Regions from separate parts of the Pseudomonas sp. FP1742 genome, predicted to be linked through region 1. Evidence: predicted binding sites of a transcription regulator. Region 1 holds the regulator's gene; each other region holds the start of a gene.

Evidence for each region. Region 1 encodes FliA, which starts transcription of late flagellar genes. Its sites were predicted from a motif close to CTAAAGTTTNNNNNNNNNNNGCCGNTAA; they were not measured.
Region 2: a site for FliA is predicted at 1,669-1,696, ahead of PSH64_RS23730 (methyl-accepting chemotaxis protein). Genes of this name have one in related genera too.
Region 3: a site for FliA is predicted at 1,634-1,661, ahead of PSH64_RS03730 (methyl-accepting chemotaxis protein). Genes of this name have one in related genera too.
Region 4: a site for FliA is predicted at 2,029-2,056, ahead of motA (flagellar motor stator protein MotA). Genes of this name have one in related genera too.

What each region holds. Positions count from the first base shown of each region.
Region 1 covers NZ_CP117460.1:1,759,124-1,764,687, reverse strand. The annotation lists gene PSH64_RS07900 (chemotaxis protein CheA) at 1-1,722, opposite strand, end outside; gene PSH64_RS07895 (protein phosphatase CheZ) at 1,760-2,548, opposite strand; gene PSH64_RS07890 (chemotaxis response regulator CheY) at 2,570-2,941, opposite strand; gene fliA (RNA polymerase sigma factor FliA) at 3,109-3,849, opposite strand; gene fleN (flagellar synthesis regulator FleN) at 3,846-4,676, opposite strand; gene flhF (flagellar biosynthesis protein FlhF) at 4,793-5,564, opposite strand, start outside.
Region 2 covers NZ_CP117460.1:5,230,117-5,235,680, reverse strand. The annotation lists gene PSH64_RS23730 (methyl-accepting chemotaxis protein) at 1-1,526, opposite strand, end outside; gene PSH64_RS23725 (helicase HerA-like domain-containing protein) at 1,711-3,198, shown strand; gene PSH64_RS23720 (DUF721 domain-containing protein) at 3,319-3,774, opposite strand; gene secA (preprotein translocase subunit SecA) at 4,082-5,564, shown strand, end outside.
Region 3 covers NZ_CP117460.1:869,294-874,857, forward strand. The annotation lists gene PSH64_RS03730 (methyl-accepting chemotaxis protein) at 1-1,545, opposite strand, end outside; gene PSH64_RS03735 (histidine phosphatase family protein) at 1,805-2,476, shown strand; gene PSH64_RS03740 (phosphatase PAP2 family protein) at 2,511-3,371, shown strand; gene PSH64_RS03745 (glycosyltransferase family 39 protein) at 3,322-4,761, opposite strand; gene PSH64_RS03750 (GNAT family N-acetyltransferase) at 4,954-5,478, shown strand.
Region 4 covers NZ_CP117460.1:606,931-612,494, reverse strand. The annotation lists gene motB (flagellar motor protein MotB) at 59-1,105, opposite strand; gene motA (flagellar motor stator protein MotA) at 1,109-1,960, opposite strand; gene PSH64_RS02655 (HDOD domain-containing protein) at 2,127-3,659, shown strand; gene rhdA (thiosulfate sulfurtransferase) at 3,947-4,762, shown strand; gene asd (archaetidylserine decarboxylase) at 4,781-5,564, shown strand, end outside.

The sequences.
Region 1 (5,564 bases):
GCCACGACCGGACACGTCGGAGATCTCGGTCTTGGTCGAGAAGCCCGGCGCGAAGATCAGGTTGAAGCAATCGGACTCGCTGAGACGGTCCGCCGCATCCTTGTCCATCAAACCTTTTTTCACGGCGATACCGCGCAGGACATCAGCGTCCATGCCCTTGCCGTCATCGGAGATGGACAGCAGGATGTGGTCGCCTTCCTGTTCAGCGGACAGAATCACCTTGCCGCTGCGAGGCTTGCCCATCGCTTCGCGATCAGCCGGCTCTTCGATACCGTGGTCGACCGAGTTGCGCACCAAGTGGACCAACGGGTCGGCCAAAGCCTCGACGAGGTTCTTGTCGAGGTCGGTTTCTTCGCCGACCAGCTCCAGGTTGATCTCTTTCTTGAGCTGGCGAGCCAGGTCGCGAACCAGGCGCGGGAAGCGCCCGAAGACTTTCTTGATCGGCTGCATCCGGGTCTTCATGACCGCGGTTTGCAGGTCGGCCGTGACCACGTCGAGGTTCGACACGGCCTTGGACATGGCTTCGTCGCCGCTGTTGAGGCCCAGCCGGACCAGGCGGTTACGCACCAGTACCAACTCGCCGACCATGTTCATGATTTCGTCCAGACGCGCGGTATCGACCCGCACGGTGGTCTCGGCTTCACTGGCCGGTTTTTCCGCGGGTGGTGCGGCCGGGGCGCGAGCAGGCGCCGGTGCAGCAGCGGCGGCAGGCTTCGGCGCTTCGGCTTTTGGCTCGGGCGCTTTGGCCACGGGCGCTGGCGCCGCAGCCTTGGCAACCGGGGCCGCTACCGAAGAAGCGGCAGAACCGGTGCCCACTTCAGTGAACTTGCCCTTGCCGTGCAATTCGTCGAGCAGCGATTCGAACTCGTGATCGGAGATCAGATCGCTGCCGGCCGCAGCGGCGGTTGGCGCAGCCGGGGTCGGAACCGAAGCAATGGCCGATTCCAGAGCATCGACCGCAAAGGTGCCTTTGCCGTGCAACTGGTCGAGCAGTGCTTCGAACTCGTCGTCGGTGATGTCGGAGCTGTCGCCGGCCGCTTTCGGGGCCGCCGGTGCGGTAGGCGCGGCGGCCACGGCATCGGGGGCGAACTGGCCTTTGCCGTGCAATTGATCGAGCAACGACTCGAACTCGGCGTCGGTGATTTCGTCGCTGGCTGCCGCATCGCCAGTCGGCGCCGGCACTGGAACAACGGCGGGCGCCTCGGCCTGAGCCTTGACGGCGTTCAGCGAGTCCAGCAACTGTTCGAATTCGTTATCGGTGATGTCACCGGATTCACTTTCGGCGGCAGGCTCTTGCACCACGTCAGCGACAGGTGCAGCTTCATCAGCCATTTGCGGCTCGGCCAGACGGGCCAGCGCCGCGAGCAATTCAGGCGTGGCAGCCGTGATCGGGCTGCGTTCGCGGACTTCGCTGAACATGCTGTTCACCGCGTCCAGCGCTTCGAGAACCACGTCCATCAGTTCCGAGTCGACGCGCCGCTCACCCTTGCGCAGGATGTCGAACACGTTCTCGGCGATGTGACAGCACTCCACCAGCTCATTGAGCTGGAGGAAGCCGGCGCCCCCTTTTACAGTGTGAAAACCGCGAAAAATTGCATTGAGCAAGTCCGCATCATCAGGTCGGCTTTCCAGCTCGACCAGTTGCTCGGACAGTTGCTCTAGAATCTCGCCGGCCTCAACCAGGAAATCCTGAAGGATCTCTTCATCGGCGCCGAAGCTCATTAAGGGGGTGCTCCTACAGGTCTAAAAACCCAGAAAACTAAAATCCAAGACTGGATAGCAAATCGTCCACATCGTCCTGACCGGACACAACGTCTTCTCTTTTATCGGCATGAATCTGCGGACCTTCACCCTGAGAGAGATGTTTTTGCGGATCTTTTTCAGCCAGCATCGCTTCACGGTCATGTTCGATACCCGCAAAGCGGTCTACCTGGCTGGCCATGAGTACGAGCTTGAGCAGGTTGCTTTCAACTTCGGTGACCAGTTGGGTCACACGCTTGATCACCTGACCGGTTAGGTCCTGGTAATCCTGGGCCAGCAAAATGTCGTTGAGGTTGCTCGACACGACGCGGTTGTCTTCACTGCTGCGTGTCAGGAAACCGTCGACCCGCCGGGCCAGTTCGCGGAACTCTTCAGCCCCGACTTCGCGACGCATGAACCGCCCCCAATCCGTGCTCAGCGCCTGAGCTTCGTCGCTCAGGCTGTTGATCAGCGGCGTGGCGTTTTCCACCAGGTCCATGGTGCGGTTGGCCGCGGCCTCGGTCAGCTTGACCACATAGGACAGGCGCTCGGTGGCATCCGTGATCTGAGACACTTCCTCGGCTTGCGGCATGTGCGGGTCAATCTGGAAATTGACGATCGCGCTATGCAGCTCGCGGGTGAGCTTGCCTACTTCCTGATACAGGCCGCGGTCACGGGTCTGGTTGAGCTCATGGATCAGTTGCACAGCGTCGCCGAACCTGCCTTTTTCAAGGCTTTCGACCAGTTCGACCGCGTGTTTTTTCAGGGTCGACTCGAAATCGCCCTGTGAAGATTCGTTATGCTCCATAGCTCCCCCGTGCGCAGTACATCAGCCGATGCGTTCGAAAATCTTCTCGATTTTTTCTTTCAACGCCTGGGCTGTGAAGGGTTTGACCACATAGCCGTTAACACCGGCCTGGGCCGCTTCGATGATTTGCTCGCGCTTGGCTTCGGCGGTCACCATCAGCACTGGCAGATGCTTGAGCTTTTCATCGGCGCGCACGTGACGCAGCAGATCGATACCGGTCATGCCCGGCATGTTCCAGTCCGTTACCAGAAAGTCGATGCTCCCGCTGTTGAGAACCGGAATGGCAGTGGTGCCATCGTCAGCCTCGACCGTGTTGGTGAACCCAAGGTCACGCAACAGGTTTTTTATGATCCGCCGCATCGTTGAGAAGTCATCAACGATGAGGATTTTCATGTTCTTGTCCAATTCGACCTCCAAGCAGTCTTAAACGCGCCCAGCACCTGGACGCGCCATTTCAATCAATCCGGCAAAGCACTCAATGACTGTCTGGAGCACAACAGATCGAGACCGGTGCAGTTCAACCCCACACCGGCTCCATTCGCAGTGTCCCCACACTGCCTTCAGCGCGCTCGCCACTCCCCCAAACGCCCCCGCAAACGGGCCGCGCACTGGCTGTGTAACTGGCTGACCCGCGACTCGCTGACCCCCAGGACCTCACCGATTTCCTTGAGATTCAACTCCTCGTCGTAGTACAGCGCCAACACCAGTCGCTCACGCTCCGGCAAATTGGCAATCGCGTCCGCCAGCGCTGCCTGGAAGCGTTCATCTTCCAGATCGCGTGACGGCTCGAGATGAGCACTCGCGCCATCCTCATGCAGCCCTTCGTGTTCGCCGTCCTGCAACAGATCGTCGAAACTGAATAACCGGCTGCCCAGGGTGTCGTTCAAAATCCCGTAATAATCGTCGAGACTCAATTGGAGTTCGGCCGCAACTTCGTGATCTTTAGCGTCACGGCCGGTTTTAGCTTCAATCGAGCGAATCGCGTCGCTGACCATGCGGGTATTGCGGTGGACCGAACGTGGCGCCCAGTCCCCCTTGCGCACTTCATCGAGCATCGCGCCGCGGATTCGAATGCCCGCGTACGTCTCGAAACTCGCGCCTTTGCTGGCGTCGTATTTGGTTGATACTTCAAGCAGGCCGATCATCCCGGCCTGGATCAGGTCTTCGACCTGGACACTGGCCGGCAGACGCGCCAGCAAGTGGTAGGCAATGCGTTTGACCAATGGCGCGTAACGCTCGATCAGCTCGTACTGCGCGTCACGTGCCGACTTCTTGTAGAGGTTGTAACCGCTGGCTGTCATAGCACAGGTCCTGCCGTTTGTTGCACGAGGCGCTCGACGAAAAACTCCAAGTGCCCACGCGGGTTGGCCGGCAGTGGCCAGGTATCGACTTTTTGCGCGATGGCCTTGAACGCCAGGGCGCACTTGGAACGCGGAAAGGCTTCGTAGACCGCACGCTGCTTCTGCACAGCCTTGCGCACGCTTTCGTCGTAAGGCACCGCACCGACGTATTGTAAGGCGACGTCGAGGAAGCGATCCGTGACCTTGGTCAACTTGGCGAACAGGTTGCGCCCTTCCTGCGGGCTCTGCGCCATGTTGGCCAGGACGCGGAAGCGGTTCATGCCGTAATCGCGGTTAAGCAGTTTGATCAGCGCGTAGGCGTCGGTGATCGAGGTCGGCTCATCGCATACCACCAGCAAGACTTCCTGCGCGGCGCGTACGAAGCTGACTACCGAGTCCCCAATGCCCGCGGCGGTGTCGATCACCAATACGTCGAGGTTGTCGCCGATGTCACTGAATGCCTGGATCAGGCCGGCGTGCTGGGCCGGGCTCAGATGAACCATGCTCTGGGTGCCGGACGCGGCCGGGACAATGCGGATTCCGCCAGGCCCCTGCAACAGCACGTCGCGCAGCTCACAGCGGCCTTCGATCACGTCGGCGAGTGTGCGTTTGGGTGTCAGTCCCAACAGAACGTCGACGTTCGCCAGCCCCAGATCGGCATCCAGCAGCATGACGCGCCGGCCGAGCTCAGCTAGAGCCAGGGACAAGTTCACTGACACGTTAGTCTTCCCGACGCCACCTTTGCCGCCGGTCACCGCGATCACCTGTACGGGATGCATGCTGCCCATGTTATTTCTTTACCTTGTCTTACTTAGACGGAGGCCACATTACTGGCTGCGCGTTCACCATCGGAACAATGCATGGCAGACCATCGATGTAGGTACAAAAAATGTTCATTAATACCTCAGCCAACCTGCTTGGTCGGGCTGTGGTAAATATCAGCGAACATGTCAGCCATGGCTTCTTCGCTGGGTTCTTCCTGCATTTGCACGCTAACGGCGCGACTGACCAGTTGATGACGGCGCGGCAGATGCAAATCATCCGGGATCCGCGGACCATCGGTCAGGTAAGCCACCGGCAACTCATGACTGATAGCCAGGCTCAACACCTCGCCAAGACTTGCCGTTTCATCCAGTTTAGTCAGGATGCAGCCGGCGAGGCCGCAGCGTTTGTAACTGTGATAAGCGGCAGTTAGAACCTGTTTCTGGCTGGTGGTTGCCAGAACCAGATAATTTTTTGATTTGATGCCGCGCCCGGCCAGGCTTTCGAGCTGCATGCGCAGGGCCGGATCGCTGGCCTGAAGGCCGGCGGTATCGATCAGCACCACGCGTTTGCGCAGCAATGGTTCCAGCGCCTGCACCAGGGATTGACCCGGGTCGACGTGGGTCACCGACACGTTGAGGATCCGGCCCAAGGTCTTGAGCTGTTCCTGAGCACCAATGCGATAGCTGTCCATGCTCACCAGCGCGATGTTCTGCGCGCCGTACTTGAGCACGTAACGGGCCGCGAGCTTGGCCAGTGTGGTGGTCTTGCCCATGCCGGCCGGGCCGACCATGGCAATGACACCACCCTCTTCCAGCGGCTCGACTTCCGGGGTGGCAATCATCCGCGCCAGGTGCGCGAGCAACATGCGCCAGGCCTGACGAGGCTCTTCAATGTCGGTAATCAGCGCCAGC
Region 2 (5,564 bases), 3.2 Mb from region 1:
TGTGTGCGGTGCGCCAGGTTGCGCACTTCGTCGGCCACCACGGCAAAACCGCGCCCGGCTTCACCGGCCCGTGCCGCTTCAATGGCCGCGTTGAGTGCCAGCAGGTTGGTTTGCTGGGAAATGCTGGTGATCACTTCGAGAATCTGCCCGATGTTCACGGTTTTGCTGTTCAGCGACTCGATGTTGGTGCTGGAAGCGCTGAGCATGCTCGACAGCTGATTCATCGCGGCAATGCTGCGATCCACCACTTGCTGGCCGTCTTCGGCCAGGCTGCGGGCGTCGCTGGCCTGACTGGACGCTTGCGCTGCGTTGCGGGCGATTTCCTGGGCGGCGGCGCCGAGCTGGTTGATCGCCGCGGCCACGCTGCTGGTGCGCGAGGCTTGCTGGTCGGAGTTGAACATCGACGAGTTCGAGGCCGCCACCACCCGCAAGGCCACTTCGTTGACTTGCCCGGTGGCCGAGGATACTTCGCGGATCGAGGTATGAATCCGTTCCACGAAGCGGTTGAACGCCGTGCCGAGGATGCCGAATTCGTCCTGATTCTGGATGGTCAGGCGCTTGGTCAGGTCGCCCTCACCGTCGGCGATGTCTTCCATGGCCCGGGTCATGACGTGCAGCGGCTGGATCAGGATGCGGATCAGCATGCCCAGCAAGGCGATGATAATGGCCACGGCAATGACCGTCGCGACGACCGCCGAGGCGCGGAATTCGCTGAGCCTGGCGAAAGCTTTGTCCTTGTCCACCGACAGGCCGATGTACCAATTGACCGAAGACAGGCCTTTGATGGGGGTGAACGTGACGATGCGGGTCTTGCCATCGACATCGATTTCACTGAGTTCGCTGCTGATGCGTGGGGTGTTTTTCGGGTACGCCTCGCTCAGGGGCTTCATCACCAGGGCTTTGTCCGGGTGAACCAGGATCTTGCCGTCGGCGCTGACCAGGAACGCATAGCCCATACCGCCGAAGTCCAGGGCGTTGAGGCTGTCGGTAATCACTTGCAGGCTGAGGTCGCCACCGACCACACCGATGTTCTGGCCGTCCTTGAGGACGCTGTCGACGATGGAAATCACCAACTGGCCAGACGCCAGATCGATGTAAGGTTCGGTCAAGGCAGAACCGCTGGTGCTTTGCGCGCTCTTGTACCAAGGGCGAACACGAGGGTCGTAGCCGTCGGGCATCTTGCTGTCCGGGCGGATGATGAACGTGCCATCCTTGTTGCCCAGGTAGGCGCCCATGAAGGTGGATGCGACGGCCTTCTGTTCCAGCAGTTTGGCGACGTTGTCGCTCTCGGCGTTCAGGGCAACGGTCTGTGACAGGTTTTCGATCAACAGGCTGCGGCCAGTCAGCCAAGTCTGAATGTTTTTGGCGGTGACGTTACCCATTTCTTGCAGGTAGTTGTCCAGATCGCGGCGTATCGCATTGCGCTGCAAATAGTCGTTGTACAGTGTGAACGAGGCGAATGCGGCGATAACGATCAGGGCGGCGGCAAGCAGTATCTTATGGCTGAAGCGCAGGTTTTTGTTCATGGCTTGGGGGTCCGCTAAGGTCTTAATGTCCAGGGCGTGCTTTTATAAAGGCACGCAAAATGGGCAGTGTTGAAAGTAAGCTGATATTTCCGTCTCTCCTTAGGGAATTACCGACGCTATTTTCAGTCTGGTCTCTCGGTTGTTATCGGCCATGAAGGATCAAAGATTAACCATGGGTGACAAAATGCCTGACTCATCGCAACTCGTTATCGGCGCCGACCTCGCTGGCCAGCCCATCACCCAGGCCATGCGCCTGGCGAACCGTCACGGTTTGGTAGCGGGCGCTACCGGGACCGGTAAAACCGTTACGTTGCAGCGTCTGGCCGAAGCGTTCAGCGATGCCGGCGTGGCAGTGTTCGCGGCGGACATCAAAGGCGACTTGTGCGGCCTGGGCGCCGCCGGCAACCCTCAAGGCAAGGTTGCGGAGCGGATCGCCGGCATGCCCTGGCTGAACCATAAGCCTCAGGCCTATCCGGTAACCCTGTGGGACATTCACGGTCAATCCGGTCATCCACTGCGCACCACCTTGAGCGAAATGGGGCCATTGCTGCTCGGTAGCCTGTTGGAGCTGACCGATAGTCAGCAGTCGGCACTGTATGCCGCGTTCAAGGTGGCCGACCGCGAAGGGCTGTTGCTGCTGGATTTGAAGGATTTGAAGGCGCTGCTCAATCATCTGCGCGATAACCCCGAATTGCTGGGCGATGACGCCGCGCTGATGACCACCGGCTCCAGCCAGGCCCTGTTGCGCCGATTGGCGACGCTGGAACAGCAGGGCGCCGAGGCGTTGTTCGGCGAGCCGGCGTTGCAACTGGAAGACATGTTGCAACCGGCCGTGGATGGTCGCGGGCGCATTCACTTGCTCGACGCCAGCCGTCTGGTGCACGAAGCGCCGAAGGTCTATGCGACGTTCCTTTTGTGGTTGCTGGCCGAACTGTTCGAGCAATTGCCGGAGCGCGGTGATGCGGAGAAACCGCTGCTGGCGCTGTTTTTCGACGAGGCGCACTTGCTGTTTGCCGGTACGCCCAAGGCGTTGCAGGATCGTCTGGAACAGGTTGTCCGTCTGATCCGCTCCAAAGGTGTAGGCGTATATTTCGTCACCCAATCGCCAGGCGACCTGCCGGATGACGTGCTGGCTCAGTTGGGCCTGCGTGTTCAGCATGGCTTGCGCGCGTTCACCGCCAAAGAGCAGAAATCCCTGCGTGCGGTGGCCGAGGGCTTTCGGCCGAATCCGGCGTTTGACGCCTTGTCGGTGCTGACTGAGTTGGGGATCGGCGAGGCTCTGGTCGGCACCTTGCAAGACAAGGGCACGCCGGGCATGGTCCAGCGGGTATTGGTGGCGCCGCCGCAATCGCGGATCGGGCCGCTGACCGAGACCGAACGCACGGTGCTGATCGCCGGTTCGCCGTTCAAGGGGCGCTATGACAAACCGATCGATCGCGAATCGGCGTATGAAGTGCTGATGGGGCGTAAGGGGTTGGCGCCGGAGCCTGAGGCAGCACCGGGCAAACCTGTACCTGAAGAGCCGAGTTTCACCGAACAGGCCGGGGAATTCCTCGGCACGGCGGCAGGGCAGGCACTGAAATCGGCGATGCGACAGGCGGCAAATCAACTGGGCCGACAATTGGTGCGTGGTTTGATGGGGTCATTGCTTGGCGGCAGCAAACGCCGCTAGCGAGCGTACACAGTCAACATGTGGGAGCGGGCTTGCTCGCGAAAGCGGTTTAACATTCAACAGAAATGTTGATTGATTAGCCGCCTTCGCGAGCAAGCCCGCTCCCACATGGGTTCTATGTCATGACTTGGGTTTGGCGTGCGCCGCCAGGCGTTCGAGGGCCGCCCGCAGGTTCGGGTCGGTAATCCCGTCAGCCGTCGCCTGAATGGTTGCGGCCGCATCCGTCGACAAATTTATCGTATGCCCCGCCGCCCCTTGCTGAACGGTAGGCGGCTGCACCTTGAACAGGATCCGCGTCAGGCTGGCGAATTCATCGAACAGCTGTAACTGCCGTTGCAGACGCTTTTGCTGGTAGCGCAGGCGGGTAGCCCAGTGACCGTCGGTGACGATCAGCAATAGATTGCCTTCACGCCACGACGCCACATGACAATGCTCCCGGGCAGCCGGCTGCAACTGGCTTTCCACCAGGCGTTGTAAATGGCCCAGGCGTTGAGCGTGGCCAAAAATGGCCTTCAGCGGTTTGGCTTCGCGAAGCAGGACGGCGGGTGCTCTGGCCGTGAGAGGGCGAAATGCCATGATCGAACACCTGAAGTAACAGAGCGGCCATGTTAACAGAAAGCACTGGTTGCTCCCGACCCATTGCTTTGTGAGCGTTTTACTCATTAAATCAACGAATAACTTGTGCCCGGAACGGGTTGAAGTTCAGTAAAAAGCCCTTATTTTAGGTGAGCCCCGTCACAGCGCAGTGCATGCATCGTGGAACAACGCCACTTTCCTCACCATCGTTTCCGGGTAGAATGCTCGTTCGCATGCGGCCATGAGGGCTGCACGGGCGACTCACGGGGCCGCCCTCCATCCCTTTAGTGTGGAAGATCCTGCCGATATGTTTGCGCCTTTGTTAAAGAAACTTTTTGGAAGCAAGAACGAGCGTGAAGTCAAACGCATGCTCAAGACGGTGCAGCTCGTCAATGCCTTCGAAGAGCAAATGGTGGCCCTTTCGGACGATCAATTGCGTGCCAAGACAGACGAGTTCAAGGCCCGCCTCGCCAAAGGGGAAACCCTCGACAAGCTGCTGCCAGAAGCCTTCGCGGTCGCCCGCGAAGCCGGTAAGCGCGTCATGGGTATGCGCCACTTCGATGTCCAGCTGATCGGCGGCATGACCTTGCATGAAGGCATGATCGCGGAAATGCGTACCGGTGAAGGCAAGACCCTGGTGGCAACACTGGGCGTTTACCTCAACGCGCTGTCCGGCAAGGGCGTGCACGTTGTGACGGTGAACGACTACCTGGCCCGTCGTGACGCCAACTGGATGCGTCCGCTCTATGAATTCCTCGGCATGACGGTCGGCGTGGTCACGCCGTTCCAGCCACCGGAAGAGAAGCGCGCCGCTTACGCCGCCGACATCACCTACGGCACCAACAACGAATTCGGTTTCGACTACCTGCGCGACAACATGGCGTTCAGCATGGAAGAAAAATTCCAGCGCGAACTCAATTTTGCCGTGATCGACGAAGTCGACTCCATTCTCATCGACGAAGCCCGTACCCCGCTGATCATCTCCGGTCAGGCCGAGGACAGTTCCAAGCTGTACATCGAGATCAACAAACTGATCCCGCAGCTTGAATTGCACGTCGAAGAAGTCGAAGGCGAAGTTACCAAGGCCGGCCACTACACCGTGGACGAGAAGACCCGCCAGGTCGAACTCAACGAAGCCGGTCACCAGTTCATCGAAGAGATGCTCACCCGCGTCGGCCTGCTGGCTGAAGGCGAGAGCCTGTACTCGGCGCATAACCTGGGCCTGCTGACTCACGTCTATGCCGGTCTGCGTGCGCACAAACTGTTCCATCGCAACGTCGAATACATCGTGCAGGACGGTCAGGTGGTGCTGGTCGACGAACACACCGGTCGTACCATGCCGGGTCGCCGTTTGTCCGAAGGCCTGCACCAGGCCATCGAAGCCAAGGAAAACCTGAACATCCAGGCCGAGAGCCAGACCCTGGCGTCGACCACGTTCCAGAACTACTTCCGTCTGTACAACAAGCTGTCCGGCATGACCGGTACCGCGGACACCGAAGCGTTCGAGTTTCACCAGATCTATGGCCTGCAGGTCATGGTCATCCCGCCGAACAAGCCGTTGGCACGTAAAGACTACAACGACCTGGTGTTCCTGACCGCCGAAGAGAAATACGCGGCGATCATCAACGACATCAAGGAGTGCATGACTCAGGGCCGTCCGGTGCTGGTGGGTACCGCCACCATCGAAACGTCCGAGCACATGTCCAGCCTGCTCGTGAAGGAAGGCATCGAACACAAGGTTCTGAACGCCAAGTTCCACGAAAAAGAAGCCGAAATCATTGCTCAGGCCG
Region 3 (5,564 bases), 890 kb from region 1:
GGCAAGGCCACGGACTTCGTCGGCAACCACCGCGAAACCACGACCGGCTTCACCGGCACGGGCGGCTTCAATCGCAGCGTTGAGGGCCAGCAGGTTGGTCTGTTCGGCCACGGCCTTGATCACGTCCATGACGCTGCCGATCTTGTCACTTTCCTGTTGCAGCAGGCTCATGGCTTCAGTGGAGCGCACCACTTCGCTGGCCAGACGCTCGATCTGGGCGATGGCTTCGTTGACCACTTTGTCGCCTTCGCGAGCTTCACCGTCAGCGGCGGCTGCGGCCTGGGAGGCTTCTTCGGCGTTGCGCGCGACTTCCTGCACGGTGGCTGTCATTTCGTGCATGGCGGTGGCCACCTGATCGGTCTCGATCTTCTGGCTATTGACCCCGGCGCTGGTTTGTTCGGTCACGGCCGACAGTTCTTCGGCGGCGCTGGCGATCTGGGTGACGCCATCGCGGATGCCGCTGATCAAATCGCGCAGGGTCACGCCCATGCGCGCAATGCCTTGCTGCAACACGCCGAGCTCGTCGCGACGGGTCACTTTGATGTCCTGGGACAGATCGCCACCGGCGATGCGCTCGACCACGGCCAGGGTATCGCGCAACGGACCGGTGATCTGGCGGGTGATGATCACGGCGGCGATGATCCCCACCAGCAACGCCAGCAAGGTGCTGATCAGCTGCAACGTGCGGGCCTGGGCGCTTTCGGCGTCACGGCGGTCGAGCTGGAATTGATACAGCTGATCGCTCAGGGTCACGATGGCGGCGCCCTGATCGGTCATTTCCTTGCGCGCCTGCACCGCATCGGTGTTGGCGGCTTTATAGGCTTGCAAGGCACTGCGGTAGTTGCTCAGCGCGGTTTCCAACTGACGCAGGGCGTCTTGCTGGGTCTCGGCGAAATGCACGTTCAGTGATTTCAGGCTGGCGATGGCCACATCCAGTTGGGAGACGGCTTTCTGCTCGGTCTCGGCATTGGTGCTGGCGGTGTAGCCGCGCACTTCATAGCGGGCAAGAATGAACGCTTCCTTGGCGGCGGTGATGGCCAGGAACTGTTCGAAGCGCTGGTCGCTCAGGGGCATCTGCTGTACGCGGGTGTTGATTGCGTCAATCAGCTTGCTGGCGGTTTCGGCATTGGCGCCCATGGCGTCGCGAGCACTGTTGCCGGTGCGGTAGGCGCTGCGCATTTTGTTCAGCGACGTCTGATAAGCGGCGATGGTCGCGGCCTGCTCTTTAAGCATTTTGACGTTTTCAGGATTTTTGAAGCTGCCCAGCAGCGCAGTTTGCTGAGCCACAAAACTGTCCAGGGTGGTTTGCACATTCTGTGCGGCGGTTTCGTCGCCGTTGGTCAGCATGTATTGCAGGCGAACCACGCGCAGCTTGGTCAGGCCGGCATTGAGCTGGGTGATGTCGCTCATCCAGTTGCTGCGGTCAATCAACCCGCCCAGGCTCGTCCAGCCAGTCAGGGCAAGGACGCAGGTCAGGGCCAGGACCAGGCCGAATCCCAGGCCCAGTTTCAGGTTCACGCTGATGTTGCCGAACCAGCTATTCATCAAATTCCTCCAGGAACGTTGCGCTTTCGATCGTCGGTTGGCTGGAAGATTTTTGTTTTTGGGAGCCAGCAAGGTGTGTAGCAGGTATGTATCGGCAGCAATCCCGGGAGCTGAAAGGATTTTGTCGGATGGATTCTGTAACAAGGTTTTAGTCAGGTCTTAAGCTTTTTTTCACATGGGTTTCACCAGCAGCCGACGCGAGGATCTCTACTCTTGCCGCTTTGAATGATGCTGACGCTTGCCGGCGAGGCGGTTTGATGTGGAATTGAGACTGAGTCTGTTCGGGATAAAACGCTCGATCGATCTGAGCCGTTTGGCCCGTTATCGAAACACCGCGGTCATCGTGGCCTCGCTGCTGCTGGTGATTCCACTGACCATATGGCTGTTGCGGCCCGCTGCCGTGCCGGACCTGGCCCATGGTAATGTGGCGGGTGCCCGGGCATTGCTTTCCGGTTGGGCCAAGGGCGACATGATCGTGTTGGTGCGCCATGTCGAGCGTTGCGATCACTCCAGCGCCGCCTGTCTGATTGGCAATGACGGTATTACGGATCGCTCGCGCAGTGTGGCAGTGGGTGTCGGTGCACAGTTTGAACATCTGGGCCTGGACAAGGCCGATATCTACAACAGTCCGATCATCCGTGCGGTGCAGACCTCCAGTTACATGTTCAACAAGGTCGGTGTCGGTGAGGACTGGTTGATCAACTGCCGGGGCAGCATGTTGCGCGATGCACTGGCGCATAAAGTGGCCGGGCGCAACCTGATTCTGGTGACCCACAGTGAGTGCATGGCGCAACTTGAAAAAGATCTCAAGCTGCCGACGGCTACTTTAGGTTACGGTGCCTCTCTGTTTATCTCCGCTGAAAAACCTCAGGAACCTCGCATGCTTGGTTCCATCGAAGCCTCTGACTGGCATTCGGTGAGCACCGAATAAGCTTCTTCATCTTCCCTCTGGATCTGGACGTACGATGACTTCTTCCCGTTACCGCTTTTACTGGGTGAACTTTGGTATTCCGCTGGCCTGCGCGGTCGCGGTGTTCCTGATGTTTGACATGACTAAAATCGACATCGCGTTCAGCGATCTTTTTTATGATCCGGCTACCCAGGTGTTTCCGTTGGAGCATGTCCGCCTGTTCGAGCTGATCACCCATAAATGGGCGCGCATCATCCCGAACTGGACCGGTGAGGTCGCGATCATCGGCGCCTTGCTGTCGTTTCTCTGGCCGCGATTGAAGGCTGAAAAGCATTCGAAGATCATCGCGTTCCTGGAAAAAATCAAAGTCGCGCCGGTGCTTCGGTTCGCCAGTAAACACCGCCGGGACTTCCTGTACGTGGTGTTCGCGTTTTCCATCAGCACTGGCGTTATCCACTACCTCAAGAGCCACACCAGTGTGTATTGCCCGGTTGAAACCACTCAGTACGCCGGAAAAATCGAGCACAAGGAGTGGTACCAGAATTTTGACCTGCTGAAAGAAGCCGGTGACGGTCGCTGCTGGCCGGGTGGGCATGCCTCCGGCGGCTTCACCATGCTCGCGCTGTACTTCGTGGCTCGGCGCTACCGCTGGCGGTACGCCAAAGCGGTGATGTACGGTTCGTTGTTGCTCGGTTTCGTCTACGGCACCACGCGGGTTCTGCAAGGCTGGCACTACATGTCCCACACCTTCTGGTCCGGGATCTTCGTGTGGCTGGCGTGTTTGCTGACGGCATTGGCGTTTTATGGGCGGGCGCGACTGGAGTTGCCGGTGTTGCAAAAGGCTGCGCTACCCGTCGCCGAGCCGTTTACTGGTTTACAAAGTAATACGCCTGACGTCCCACCTTCATTGTCTTGATCACCTTCAAGGGGACGGCGGGTTCATTTGGGCCAGACATGAGCGCCACGTTGGCCGGTGAGGCGCTCAGAAACTCATGCAGTTGCGCCTCGGTATCCAGGCCTTTGAGTACGCGTCGGGTGTAGAACACGCTGGCGCCGCCCACCCGCTCGTTGGCTTGAAACAACGCGACCTGTTTTCCGCTGGCCTGGAATGCCTGAATCTGCTCGGTCAGCGGCAGGAAGGACAGTTTGCGATCAGCGTGAGGCAATACCCATTGTGCGGCAGCGAGGTAGCTGCCAATCACCACGGCCAGTACGCCAACCCCTATACCGCGACGATGCCGGACAATCAGCCCCGGCAAGGTCGACGCACCGGTGCAGGCTTGAACTCGCTTGAACAGCACACTCGCATATTCCGCGGCAATCACCGCCGCCGCCGGCGTCATCGACATCAGGTACACCGTGCGTTTGCTCGATGCCAGGGTCAGCATGACGAACTGCGCCAGCAGCCACACCGTGAAGAACAACAGGTAACGATTGGCCATCAGGCTTTTGCGAAAGTGCCACAGCCCCAGGTACACCAGAATGTTCCAGGGCGCGAAGGCCTCCGGCAGCTTGGCCAGGTAGTAGTAGAACGGCTCGTAATGGCCGGCCTCGACGAAGGAGCCGCTGAAGCGCCCGACACTATTGGTCAGCAACACTTCCCCCACGGCATGCGTGCCACCGCGCTGGTACAGCACCGCGAGCCAGATCATCAGCGGCACCAATCCCAACAGTGTCAATAAGCCGGGGCGCAGCCAGTCCGAGGGCTTCAGGCGCTTGTCCATCAGGGTTCCGGCCAGCAGATACACGAAGATCACCACCCCCGGCATCGCCAGCCCCAGCACGCCTTTGCTCAAGGTCGCGATGGCGATCCCTGATGTAAACAGCAGGGCATTGCCGACAGTCGAGTGCCGTGTCCCCTGAAAAAACGCCAGTAGCGCCATGCTCACGCCGAAGGCCAGCAATGCGTCTTCGCCGACGCTGCGCGTATTGCTCCAGTAACTGGCCATGGTCGCCAGCAAAATCCCCGCCGTCCAGGCAATAACCTTGGGCCGGTCGAATCGCCGCAACATCGCGTACAGCAACATCACGCTGAACAACCCGGCAAACGCCGACGCCAGCCGCACCGCCCACGGCGTACCGCCGAATGCGCGAATCGCCCCGGCGTCGAGCCACAAGCTCAAGGGCGGTTTTTCAAGAAATGGCTCGCCGAACAAATGCGGGGTCACCCAGTCGTTATCCAGGTGCATCTCCATGGCAATTCCGGCCACCCGGGCCTCCGTGGAACCTTGTAATTGGTGATTGCTTAGGGCGAAGAAAAACAGCAGGGCGGCGAGCAGGAACAATGAAGAGGCGGGACGTGACATGAGTTTCTGGCTAACCGAGCAGGGGACCGGGAACCCCAAGCATACGAGTTGAATGCTTAACGAAACATGAACGGCCATCGAGAGGTGATGGGTGACTTTGGGGCAGCACTGACGGGGGCGATCTGAGTAGCAGCGTCCTTCCACGCGCTGTTATTGTCTGACGTCGCGGAGTTTGTAGTTAAGGATGATGCAATGGAGCTTGCGCTGACGGTTGGCGCTCACACATTGAGATTGAGCGCCCCCGACCCCGAATGGTGTAAAGCGTTGCAGCATGCGCTGAACGCCAGTTTTACAGTCCACTCCGAATTTCTGCCCTGGGCCAAACCCTACACCACCGAGGACGAGGCCCGATCGTTCCTCGCACGGGCAGTCGAGGAATTCAAAAGCGAAACCGGTGAGCGGCGGCTGTTTATCGTCGACGATGCCGCGTACGCGATCATCGGCTGCATTGGCTTGAAGCCCCGGCGCCGTAACCGGTATGTGGTCGGCTACTGGGGCAATACCGAGTATTCGGGCAAAGGCTATATGCGCACGGCACTTGAAGCGTTGATCAAAAGCATGCCCGGTTTCACGTTTTACCTGACCATTGCCTCGGCCAATGTGGCGAGCCAGCGGCTGGCCGAAGCGGCCGGGTTTGGCTTGATCAGGCGGTGTTATCAGAGGCCTTGTTTGCAGCCGCATGAGGCGCAGGATACGTATTTGTATCGGTTGAAATGATGGTGGGAGCAGTCACTGGAACTGACCGCTAACCAAATCGCAGGCAAAAAAAAGCCCGCGGGAGGGCGGGCAAACCGTAGTTTCTT
Region 4 (5,564 bases), 1.2 Mb from region 1:
GACGCTGCAGTGACGTAGCCAGAAACAAAAAAGCCACTCATGGTGGCTTTTCTGCAGGTTATTGCTTGGGCGGTACAGCAGGTTTGGGCGGCTCGCCCGGCTTCGGCGCCGGATTATCAAACAGATTCAAACGCTCACGAAGTTCGTGTGCCGGCAGCGGTTCTTTGTCCGCCGGCAATGCGTTCGGATCGGCTGGCGGCGCAGGCACTTCGCCCGGACCACCCTGCCCTTGCGTCGGCGCTGGCGCCGGTTCGGCACCTTGCTCACCTTCGATGGCGCGCTGGGCTTTCTTGGTCAGCACCACAATGTCGATCCGGCGGTTGACCGGGTTGAACGGGTTCTCCCGGTCGAACAGTGCCGATGAGGCATAACCCACGACGCGCGCCACTTGCGAGTCTGGATAGCTGCCGGCGACCAACGCACGACGAGCCGCGTTGGCGCGGTTGGACGAGAGTTCCCAGTTGCCGAAATCGCCGGTGCCCGAGTACGGCTTGGCATCGGTGTGGCCACTGATGCTGATCTTGTTCGGCACCGCTTTGATGGTGTCGGCCATGGCCAGCAGGATGTCTTCGAAATACGGCTTCAGGCGCGCACTGCCGGAGTCGAACATCGGGCGGTTTTCAGCGTCCATGATCTGGATGCGCAAACCGTCCTGGGTAATTTCGAAGAGGATCTGGTCCTTGAATTTCTGCAACTGCGGGTTTTCATCGACCTTGTTCTGCAGCTCTTGCAGCAACAACTCCAGGCGTTCCTTCTCGACCTGTTCGGCCATGCTTTCGACCTGTTCGGTGTCGACCGTCACCTTGTCCGGCTGCGGCTGGGATTTCACCTCGGGGTTGAGGGTGGTCTCCGGCGCCAGGGTCGGCGAGCCGCCCAGATCGATGATGTACGGCGTACCGCTTTCGGTAAAACCGACCGGGTCCTTGAAGTAACCGGCGATGGCGATCTTCTGTTCCGGTGTTGCCGTGGACAACAGCCACAGCACCAGGAAGAACGCCATCATCGCCGTCGCGAAGTCCGCGAAGGCGATTTTCCAGGAGCCCCCGTGATGCCCGCCCGCGTATTTCTTTACGCGCTTGATGATTATCGGCTGGTTATTTTCCATGACTTAGCGACCGCGGACCGCTTGTTCCAGCTCAGCGAAGCTAGGGCGGTGCGCCGGGTACAGAACCTTGCGGCCGAATTCCACCGCCAGCGATGGCGGCATGCCGGAAGCCGAAGCCACCAGCGAGGCCTTGATGGCTTCGTAGACGTTCAGTTCTTCCTTGGCGTCGTGGCCCAGGGCATGGGACAACGGACCAAAGAAACCGTAGGCGGCGAGAATACCGAAGAAGGTACCTACCAGCGCCGCACCCACGTGCAGACCAATGGACTTCTGGTCGCTTTCACCCAGGGAGGCCATGGTCACAACAATACCCAATACTGCCGCGACGATACCGAAACCAGGCATGGCATCGGCGACGCCGCTGACGGCGTGGGAAGGGTGGTCCAGGTCTTCCTTGAGGCTGGTCAGCTCCATGTCGAACAAGCCTTCAAGCTCATGGGGAGCCATGTTGCCGGAGGACATGATGCGCAGGTAATCGCAGATGTACGCGGTCATGCGTTCATCTTTCAGCACCGCCGGGTACTTGGCGAAGATCGGGCTCGCGGCGGCATCTTCGATGTCGCCTTCGATCGCCATCATGCCTTCGCGACGGCTCTTGTTGAGGATCTCGTAGATCAGCCCCAGCACCTCCAGGTAGAAGGTGTGGTTGAAGCGCGAATTGAACATGCCCAAGGCTTTCTTGAGCACGTGCATCGTCATATGGCCGGGGTTGGCCTGCAGGAAGGCGCCAAGGGCCGCGCCACCGATAATCATCACCTCGAAAGGCTGGATGAGAGCGGCAATCTTGCCGTGGGAAAGCACGTATCCGCCGAGCACGCTCGCGAATACGACGATGATGCCGATAATTTTAGCCATAGGTAGGAGAGCACTTACTGAGTCGGGTTCAAGGTCATATTCGGAAGTTAAAAAATCTCTTCTTCTACTTATCGGCAAAACTGCGCCAGACTATAGCCAGTTCAGGCGAAAAGCCAATTTGACCCACCTCGGGCATAGGTAATGCAGACGATGATCGCCTCCAGACATGGCTAACGAAACGAACGTCCCAACACCAAAACCGACCACTCTCGAAGGCTGGGTCAAGCTTCTCGACGGCGTGCGTCTACCGGTTCCGCAAGCCAGTCACGACCGCGTCTGCAAAGCCATCCGCGATAATCGCAGTTCGTTGCGCGACATCGCCGAACTGATGCAGGACAGCCCGGCCCTGGCCTTGAGTGTGATTCGCGAAGCCAACCGCCACAGCCACGGCAGCATGACGACACCGGCTGAAAACCTTGAGGTGGCGATCAATCGCCTCGGTTTGAAACGCACCGAAGAACTGCTCGATCGCCTGCCCGCCGAACCCCAGTTGCAGATCCCCGTCGCCCTGCGCCAGCTTCAACTGATCAGCCAGCACGCCACCCAACAGGCCAATGGCTTTTTTGCCAGTCGCCTGGCGCGCCTGTGGCAGGACATCCACTGGGGCAGTCTGTTGTTTCTCTCGCCACTGTGGCCCATGGCGTTGACCCATCCGCAGTTGCTTGAGGAGTGGGAGCTGCGGGTCATCCATAAAGGCGAGTCGGCACGCAAAGTCGAAAAGCAATTATTCGGTGTTCGCCTGCTGGAAATCTGCCTGGCACTGGTGGACGTCTGGCGCCTGCCGATCTGGGTCCAACAGGGTTATCGGCTGCTGCGCAGCGAGCAACGTGAGCTGGTGAAAGTCCTGCGCATCGCTCGCGACAGCGATCATCCATTGCGCCAACAGAATCGCCTCGATGACGACCCGACGTTGCGCCGCTGGCTCAATCAGCCCGCCAATACCGTGCTGTTGGCCAACGGCCTGGCATTGGCGGCACAACAGGCCTGGGACAGTCCCCATTGCGAGCGCTGGCAGTACCTGACCAGCCTTTACCTGCAAATGCCGATGGATGAGGTGCAGCAACAATTGCACCAGCAAGCCGTCAACAGTGCGCGCCAACATGCCATGCCGGATCTCTGGCACCCGGCCGAAGCACTCATCTGGCCGTCGGGCACCAGGCGCATCCACGCCGGTTTGCTCCCCGCCCCGGCCCCCACCGCCGAAGACCTGGCGAAATGGCGCAAGCAATGTGCCGAATTGCTGGTGGAGCCAAGCCGCTTCACCAATGCCATGCACTTGACCACATCGGCCCGAGACGCCTTGGTGGCGTGCGGCATGCGGCGGGTGATGATCCTGATGGCCGACCGCACGCACGCCAATCTGCGCGTGCACCAGACCGCCGGGCTGCCCAGGGAAGTGGCCGGCCTGAACCTGGCGGTCAGCCAGAGCACCGTGCTGCAACGCCTGCTCGCGCAACAGGCCCAGGTACGCCTGACGCCTGCCAACAATGCGCAATTCTCGGCCCTGTTGCCGGCCAGCCTGCGCTCTCAGTTCAGTGGTGAACACCTGCTGCTGCGCTCACTGGTCAACAACGGCCGGGTAATCATGATCGTGGTAGCGGATCAGGGCGGCGGCCCGTTCTCGGAAATCACCGTGCAAGCTTTCGGCAAAACCGCGCAGTGCATCGAAAAGGCCCTGCACAACTTCAGCCACCGCTAGGGCCGTGTAGCAGCTGCCGAGCCTGCGAGGCTGCGTTCGGCTGCGCAGCAGTCGTCAAACCAGAACTTGCGGTGCATCAGGCAGACCACATCAGCCGGATTCACGACTGCTGCGCAGCCGAACGCAGCCTCGCAGGCTCGGCAGCTGCTACAGATCGCATTACGACTTAACTGACCGGCATTAACCATCAGGGCCTGTTTTCAGTTACTTCCTGTGCCGAAATAACTGATAACAGGCCCTCATGACGCTGCGCTACAATCCTCCCCTTTGTGCTCTGGAGACCTCACATGTCTGACTTCTCTGGCTTGGCGCTGGTGATCGAACCGAGCGACCTGCTCCCGCGTCTCGACTCCCGCGAACTGATTCTGGTAGACCTGACCAGCAGCGCCCGCTATGCCGCAGGGCATATCCCCGGTGCACGCTTTGTCGATCCAAAACGCACTCAGCTGGGCCAGGCGCCTGCGCCCGGCCTGCTGCCGACCCAAGCCGCGCTTGAAGCACTGTTCGGCGAACTGGGGCACAACCCCGATGCGGTCTATGTCGTCTATGACGATGAAGGCGGCGGTTGGGCAGGACGTTTTATCTGGTTGCTGGATGTCATCGGCCACCGCAAATACCACTACCTGGACGGCGGCCTGCCGGCCTGGCTGGCGGAAGGCTCGCCCATGTCGATCCAGATCCCGCCTCCAGTCGGTGGCCCGGTTGCGTTGACCTTGCACGACGAACCCACTGCCACCCGCGAGTACCTGCAAAGCCGTCTCGGCGCCGCCGACCTGGCGATCTGGGACGCGCGCGGGCCGCTGGAATACTCCGGCGAAAAAGTGCTGGCGGCCAAAGGCGGGCACATCCCCGGCGCGGTCAATTTCGAATGGACCGCCGGCATGGATCAGGCGCGCAACCTGCGTATCCGCACCGACATGCCGAAAATCCTGGAACAACTCGGTATTACCAAAGACAAAGAAGTCATTACCCACTGCCAGACACACCATCGTTCTGGCTTCACCTATCTGGTAGCCAAATCGCTCGGTTATCCGCGAGTCAAAGGCTACGCCGGCTCCTGGGGCGAATGGGGCAACCACCCCGACACGCCCGTTGAGATTTAAGTTTTTCAAGGACAGTTAATGAATAAGCGTTTGTTTATCCTCAGCCAATACCTGCTGCCCCATCACTTGCTCTCGCGACTGGCCGGCTGCATTGCCGAATGCCGCGTGCGCTGGTTCAAGAACGCCTTTACCGCCTGGTTCGCCAAGCGCTATCAAGTGGACATGTCCCAGGCGCTGGTCGAGGACCTGACGGCTTACGAGCACTTCAATGCGTTCTTCACCCGCGCCTTGAAAGACGGCGCTCGCCCGCTGGACCCAACCCCTGGCGCGATCCTCAGCCCGGCCGACGGTGCCGTCAGCCAGCTCGGCCTGATCGAACACGGACGCGTTTTCCAGGCCAAGGGCCACAGCTTCAGCGTGCTGGAACTGCTGGGCGGTGACGCGGCCAACGCCGCGCCCTTCATGGGCGGTGATTTCGCCACCATTTACCTGTCGCCGAAAGATTACCACCGCGTGCACATGCCGCTGGCCGGCACCCTGCGCGAGATGGTCTACATTCCCGGCCGCATCTTCTCGGTCAACCAGACCACCGCTGAAAATGTGCCGGAACTGTTTGCCCGCAACGAGCGTGTAGCGTGCATTTTCGACACCGAGCGCGGGCCGATGGCCGTGGTGCTGGTGGGCGCGATGATTGTGGCGTCGATCGAAACCGTCTGGGCCGGGCTGGTCACGCCGCCCAAGCGCGAACTGAAAACCTTCCGTTACGACGAAGCTGCGCGTGCGCCGATTCACCTGGAAAAAGGTGCGGAACTGGGTCGGTTCAAGCTCGGCTCCACGGCGGTCGTGCTGTTCGGACCGGATC